DNA from 3 places in the Enterobacter quasiroggenkampii genome. Region 3 is predicted to be linked to each of the others. Evidence: predicted binding sites of a transcription regulator. Region 3 holds the regulator's gene; each other region holds the start of a gene.
The links. The regulator sigma-54, encoded in region 3, starts transcription at its own class of promoters, with help from an activator protein. The targets are predictions, from matches to a motif close to GTTGGCACANNTTTCGCTNT.

Region 1 (2,273 bases), 1.8 Mb from region 3:
TCATTTTTCGCGCTGAGTGGGGAACGACCACTCAACGTATAGTCTGTCCATGCTTCCCGACAATCGAGAGGGCAGGAGATCCCGCCCCTGTTGTTCTAATTAGTTAAGAGCCTTGTCATTTGGAGATTTGAACAGCGCTTTCATGTCGTCAGACAGTTCAAAATTCATGTTCAGGTTTTTTGGTGGAATCGGGTTCTTGAACCATTTGTCGAACCATTTTTCCGCTTCGCCGGAGGTCTGCACCTGAGCGATGGTGTCATCGATCAGTTTTTTGAACTGCGGATCGTCTTTACGCAGCATACAGCCGTAGGCTTCTTTCGACTGCGCGGTGCCGACGATATCCCAGTTGTCAGGTTTCTTCGCTTTCGCACGCTCGCCCGCCAGCAGGGCATCATCCATCATAAACGCGACGGCACGACCGCTTTCCAGGGTACGGAAGGAGTCGCCATGGTCTTTCGCGCTGATGATGCGCATATCCATTTTCTTCTCGTCGTTCAGCTTGTGCAGCAGCACTTCAGACGTGGTACCGGAGGTGACAACGACCGCTTTGCCTTTCAGGTCAGCGAAGTCTTTAATCTCACCGCCTTTCTTCGTCAGCAGGCGGGTGCCTACAACAAAGATGGTGTCAGAGAAGGCTGCCTGTTTCTGACGCTCGAGGTTGTTGGTGGTGGAGCCACACTCGAAATCAAAGGTGCCGTTTTGCAGCAGTGGAATACGGTTCTGTGAAGTGATTGGGATCAGCTTCACCTGCAGGTCAGGTTTGTTCAGCTTTTTCTTCACGGCTTCAACGATAGCGTTGGAGTAATCCTGTGAATAGCCCACGACTTTTTGCGTGTTGTCGTAGTAAGAGAACGGGACAGAAGATTCACGGTGGCCGACCACGATGACGCCGTTTTTGGCAATCTTGTCGAGAGTGCTGCCTGCTGCTGGCGCATCTTCAGCATGAACCACGCCTGCAGACATTCCCATAACCAGCATTGCTGTGGCCAGTTTACGTAATTGCATACCCAACTCCTTTCTTATCAGCGCCAGAGACGCATTGATACCCATTGTGATGTTGTTATATCTCGCGCAATGCGAGTGCAGTGTTATGCAAGCTTGTTAACATTTAGTCTGGCTTAATGTAAAGATTTTGCTGCGTTATTGTTTATTTTTGCGAAGCGCGCCGCACCATTCAGAGGCAAATATCTCCCGTTGCACCGTTTCGGTGCTACCGATGATCTACGCTGGTGCGACAAAGTTGCACGTTAAGCCAAACGGCGTTTACCTGAATAAACAAAGCAATAGGCGTGCCAGAATTGAAGTCTGGAGGGAATTGTCGGGTGGCGGCTGCGCCTTACCCGACCTACGGGAACGGAAATGTTGAAGGTAGGCCGGGTAAGGCGTAGCCGCCACCCGGCAACAGAAGGGAAGGTTATTTACGACGCTGGCGCAGGCTCATCAGCACCGCGCCAAAGCCGAACAGCGCGGTCAGGATCCACAGCGGCCAGTTGCCGGTACGGGCGTATGGCGTCAGCCCCGTGGTCGGGGTGACGTGAGTGGTCAGTACCTCACGGGTGAACTGTGGGATCATGGCCTGGATTTCACCCTGCGGACCAATCACGGCGGTGATACCGTTGTTGGTGCTGCGCAATAACGGACGCGCCAGCTCCAGGGAGCGCATGCGTGCCATCTGGAAGTGCTGCCACGGGCCGATTGACTTACCAAACCAGGCATCGTTAGAGATGGTCAGCAGATAGTCCGTATCCGGGCGGAAATTATCGCGCACCTGCTCGCCGAGGATGATTTCGTAGCAGATGGCCGCCGTCAGGGCAACGCCGTGCGCGTGCAGCTGAGGCTGAACGTACGGGCCGCGGCTGAAGGAGGACATCGGCAGATCGAAGAAGGGGGCCAGCGGGCGCAGAATCGACTCCAGCGGCACAAATTCACCAAACGGCACCAGGTGGTTCTTGTTGTACCGGTCAGTGGAGTGGTAGCTGTATTCGCTGTCTTTGCCGAGCGTAATGATGGTGTTGTAAGTGTCGTAGCGGTTCTGCTGATTCAGACGCGCATCGACAATCCCGGTGATCAGCGTGCTGCCACGCGAGAGCAGCAGGTCGTTCATCATGTTGAGGAATGGCTGCTGGTTGATCTCCAGATCGGGAATGGCAGACTCCGGCCAGATAATCAGCTGCGATTTACCCATCACCTCTTCGGTGGCGTTAGCGTAGATCTTCAGCGTATTCAGCAGCTCTTTCTCGTCCCACTTCATGGACTGCGGGATGTTCCCCTGA
Region 2 (2,273 bases), 1.3 Mb from region 3:
AGTTCATCCAGCTTTTCGCTGTTCTCTTCCGTCCCGTGCAGGGCAATCACCTCAAGATCGGCCTTCAGGGCTTCCGGCAAGGCTGACCAGTCCTTCAGCGCCACGCCGCGCATATAGCCGTAGCACCACTCTTCCACCACGGTATAACTCTCACCGTCCACGTCGTTATAGCCAAACATCGGTTCGAACTGATCCGGGTATTCGCTCAGGCGCTCGGCAATATCGTTCATGTGCTTAAAGCAGAGATCGATAAAACGGTTCATCTCACGATCGTTTTTCCAGCGCGGGATATATTTCTCGCCGCCCCACACCGCCACCAGCCAGGCATCTGGCTCAACGACAACAGGGCCGGAAAGCACTGCGGTAAGCATGCCGTCCAGTTCGGACACGTCAATCACGGACGCGTCATCATGACCGTAAGACATTAACGTCTCTTCAAGCCACGCCATCTCGCTTTCATTCAATGGGCCTTCAGTCATCGCTGACACTCCTGCAAAAAGGAAACGATCCTAACACATATCTCACGCCTCTCCGGGCTGAAGTTTAGGTCTTTATTGCTGCAAAAACGTGCAAACCGTGACCTTTGCACAACTTATGGGCTTTATTGTTAACGATATGTGATCTCCGCTGTAATTTCTTCTCCTCCCGCAAGGCGGCATAACGCGGCGCTCTATACTCAAACATGTCACAAGCCCGTCAATGGGTTAACCATTCTGGCAACGTTTTTGCTTAATGTTCTTCGCGCGACGCTGCGCAGGGATACCTCGCCGTATATGCAGGATGCCGTCTGTATCTTGTTCGTTTAGTGCATTTTGTTCTTGTTCGTGTTTCGGATTGGCTGCGCCGTCGGGCGTTCGGGTTTACGCCGTGGTGCAAAAACCTCTTTGCTAAGGAACATAATAATGTCGCTGAAATTTATCAGAACTCCTCTTTCTCTTGTGCTGGCCGGTTGTCTGGTGACGGCGTTTTCCGCCCGGGCAGATATTGTGATTGGCGTGGCCGGGCCGTTTACGGGTCCCAATGCGACCTATGGCGATCAATACTGGCACGGCGCAACGCAGGCTGCTGAAGACATTAATGCCGCCGGCGGCATTAATGGTGAGAAGATCAAACTGGTTCAGGGAGATGACGCCTGCGAGCCGAAGCAGGCCGTCGCCGTTGCCAACCGTTTAGTTGACCAGGATAAAGTCAACGCCGTGGTCGGCCATTTCTGCTCCTCTTCCACCATGCCCGCCTCCGAGGTGTATAGCGATGCGGGGATCATCGCCATTACCCCCGGTTCAACCAACCCGCTGATTACCGAACGCGGCATGAGCGATATGTTCCGCATGTGCGGCCGTGACGACCAGCAGGGTCAGGTTGCCAGCGACTTCATCATCGACAAGCTGAAAGCCAAACGCGTGGTGATCATTCACGACAAAGACACCTATGGTCAGGGTCTGGCTGACGCCACCAAAGCGGCGCTGGCGAAACGCGGGGTTCAGGATGTGATGTACGAGGGGTTATCCCGCGGTGAAAAAGACTTTAACGCGCTGGTCACCAAGATCGGTGCGCAAAAACCGGACGTCGTGTTCTTCGGTGGCTGTCACCCGGAAGCCGGTCCGCTGGTTCGCCAGATGCGTGAGCAGGGCGTACAGGCAAAATTCTTCTCCGGGGACTGCATCGTCAACGAGGAGATGGTGACCGCCGCGGGTGGCCCGCAATATACCAATGGCATTTACATGACCTTCGGTAAAGACCCGCGCCTGATCCCGGACGGCAAAGCGGTTATCGAGAAATTCCGCGCCGGTAAATTCGAGCCGGAAGGTTACACGCTTTACTCCTATGCCTCCGTACAGGCGATTGCCGCGGCCTTCAAGGCCACCGGCGGCAAGGATTCTGCCAAAGCCAGCGAGTGGCTGAAGGCCAATTCCGTCGACACGGTGATGGGCAAAAAAGCCTGGGACAGCAAAGGCGATCTGAAGGTCTCTGACTACGTGGTTTACCAGTGGGACGACAAAGGAAAGTATAAGGAAGTGCAGTAACGGGACGGAGTCACGCTCAACGCCGACGGGCTCTCCCGTCGGCGCGTAATAAACATCAGGCTGCGCGGCTCGCGCAGCCTATAAAACGAGCGCGCTAAGATGAATACATTCTTCCTGCAACAGTTAATCAATGGTTTAACGCTGGGTTCTGTCTACGGCCTGATCGCCATCGGCTACACCATGGTGTACGGCATTATCGGCATGATTAATTTCGCCCACGGCGAAGTGTATATGATTTCCGCTTATCTC
Region 3 (2,273 bases):
CACAGGAAGCCTCCATTTTCCGTCGTCTCAGCGTTTACGACAACCTGATGGCGGTCCTGCAAATTCGTAACGATCTGACCAACGAACAGCGTCAGGATCGTGCCAACGAGCTGATGGAAGAGTTCCACATCGAGCATCTGCGCGACAGCCTCGGTCAGGCACTCTCCGGGGGCGAACGCCGTCGTGTTGAGATTGCGCGTGCGCTGGCCGCAAACCCGAAATTTATCCTGCTGGATGAACCGTTTGCGGGCGTTGACCCGATCTCCGTTATCGACATCAAACGTATCATTGAACACCTGCGCGACAGCGGGCTTGGCGTACTGATCACCGACCACAACGTGCGTGAAACGCTGGCCGTGTGTGAACGCGCCTATATTGTGAGCCAGGGCAATCTGATCGCCCACGGTACGCCGCAGCAGATCCTCGAAGACGATCATGTTAAGCGCGTCTATCTTGGGGAAGACTTCAGACTCTGATAGGGTAGAGGTAACGTAACGCCGAACCGGAGAAAAATGCTCTGAACATGAAGCAAGGTTTGCAATTAAGGCTCAGCCAACAACTGGCGATGACGCCGCAGCTACAGCAGGCAATTCGCCTGTTGCAACTGTCCACGTTAGAACTTCAGCAGGAGCTCCAGCAGGCGCTGGACAGCAACCCCCTGCTGGAACAAACCGATCTTCATGACGAGGTAGATACCCAGCAATCGCAGGATACAGAAGCGCTCGATACCGCGGATGCACTCGAACAAAAAGAGATGCCCGACGAGCTTCCGCTGGATGCCAGCTGGGATGAAATCTACACCGCCGGAACCCCTTCCGGTACGCGTGCAGACTACCAGGACGATGAGCTACCGGTCTATCAGGGAGAAACCACCCAGTCGCTGCAGGATTACCTGATGTGGCAGGTGGAACTCACCCCCTTCTCCGATACCGACCGCGCGATTGCCACGTCAATTGTCGATGCCGTTGACGACACCGGCTATTTGACCGTCACGCTGGACGATATTCTGGAAAGCATGGGCGACGACGAGATTGAGCTTGAGGAAGTTGAAGCCGTTCTGAAGCGCATCCAGCGTTTCGATCCGGTAGGCGTAGCCGCAAAAGATCTGCGCGACTGCCTGCTGATCCAGCTTTCTCAGTTCAGCAAAGAGACGCCATGGCTCGACGAGGCGCGCGTAATCATCAGCGATCATCTTGATCTGCTGGCGAACCACGATTTCCGCACCCTGATGCGCGTCACGCGCCTGAAAGAAGAGGTGCTGAAAGAAGCGGTGAATCTGATCCAGTCGCTCGATCCGCGCCCCGGTCAGTCGATCCAGACCAGCGAACCCGAGTACGTGATCCCGGATGTGCTGGTCAGAAAAAATAACGGCCGCTGGGTCGTTGAACTGAACTCTGACAGTATCCCTCGCCTGCAAATCAACCAGCAGTATGCCTCCATGTGCACCAGCGTGCGTAACGACTCCGACAATCAGTATATTCGTAGCAATTTGCAGGAAGCGCGATGGCTGATCAAAAGTCTGGAGAGCCGAAATGATACGCTGCTACGCGTCAGCCGCTGCATTGTGGAACAGCAGCAGGCGTTCTTTGAGCAGGGTGAAGAGTATATGAAACCGATGGTGCTGGCGGATATCGCCCAGGCCGTCGAGATGCATGAATCAACCATTTCCCGTGTCACCACGCAGAAGTATCTGCACAGTCCACGCGGTATTTTTGAGCTTAAGTATTTCTTCTCCAGCCACGTGAATACCGAGGGCGGCGGCGAAGCGTCGTCCACGGCCATTCGCGCCCTGGTGAAGAAGTTGATCGCCGCGGAGAACCCCGCGAAGCCGCTAAGCGACAGTAAGTTAACCACCATGCTGTCCGATCAGGGTATTATGGTGGCACGTCGTACTGTTGCGAAGTATCGAGAGTCTTTATCCATTCCGCCGTCCAACCAGCGTAAACAGCTGGTCTGACACAACCGATAAGGAAGACACTATGCAGCTCAACATCACTGGACAAAACGTCGAAATTACTGAGGCTTTACGCGACTTTGTGAACACGAAGTTTGCAAAACTCGAGCAGTATTTCGAAAGGATCAATCAGGTCTATATTGTGTTGAAAGTGGAGAAAGTGACTCATATCTCGGATGCCACCCTGCATGTTAACGGGGGTGAACTGCATGCCAGTGCGGAAGGGCAAGACATGTACGCTGCTATCGACGGCTTGATTGATAAGCTTGCGCGACAGCTCAATAAACATAAAGATAAACTGAAACAACACTAATTGTCC

Region 1: the regulator sigma-54 is predicted to act here: its motif matches at 1,278-1,297, upstream of V1572_RS08920 (amino acid ABC transporter substrate-binding protein).
Region 2: the regulator sigma-54 is predicted to act here: its motif matches at 713-732, upstream of V1572_RS16885 (branched-chain amino acid ABC transporter substrate-binding protein).

The regions. Positions count from the first base shown of each region.
Region 1 covers NZ_CP143745.1:1,870,904-1,873,176, forward strand. Annotated here, with positions in the region: gene V1572_RS08920 (amino acid ABC transporter substrate-binding protein) at 100-1,005, opposite strand; gene lnt (apolipoprotein N-acyltransferase) at 1,415-2,273, opposite strand, start outside.
Region 2 covers NZ_CP143745.1:3,520,824-3,523,096, forward strand. Annotated here, with positions in the region: gene V1572_RS16880 (YecA family protein) at 1-479, opposite strand, end outside; gene V1572_RS16885 (branched-chain amino acid ABC transporter substrate-binding protein) at 903-2,024, shown strand; gene V1572_RS16890 (ABC transporter permease subunit) at 2,124-2,273, shown strand, end outside.
Region 3 covers NZ_CP143745.1:47,768-50,040, forward strand. Annotated here, with positions in the region: gene lptB (LPS export ABC transporter ATP-binding protein) at 1-476, shown strand, start outside; gene rpoN (RNA polymerase factor sigma-54) at 524-1,957, shown strand; gene hpf (ribosome hibernation promoting factor) at 1,980-2,267, shown strand.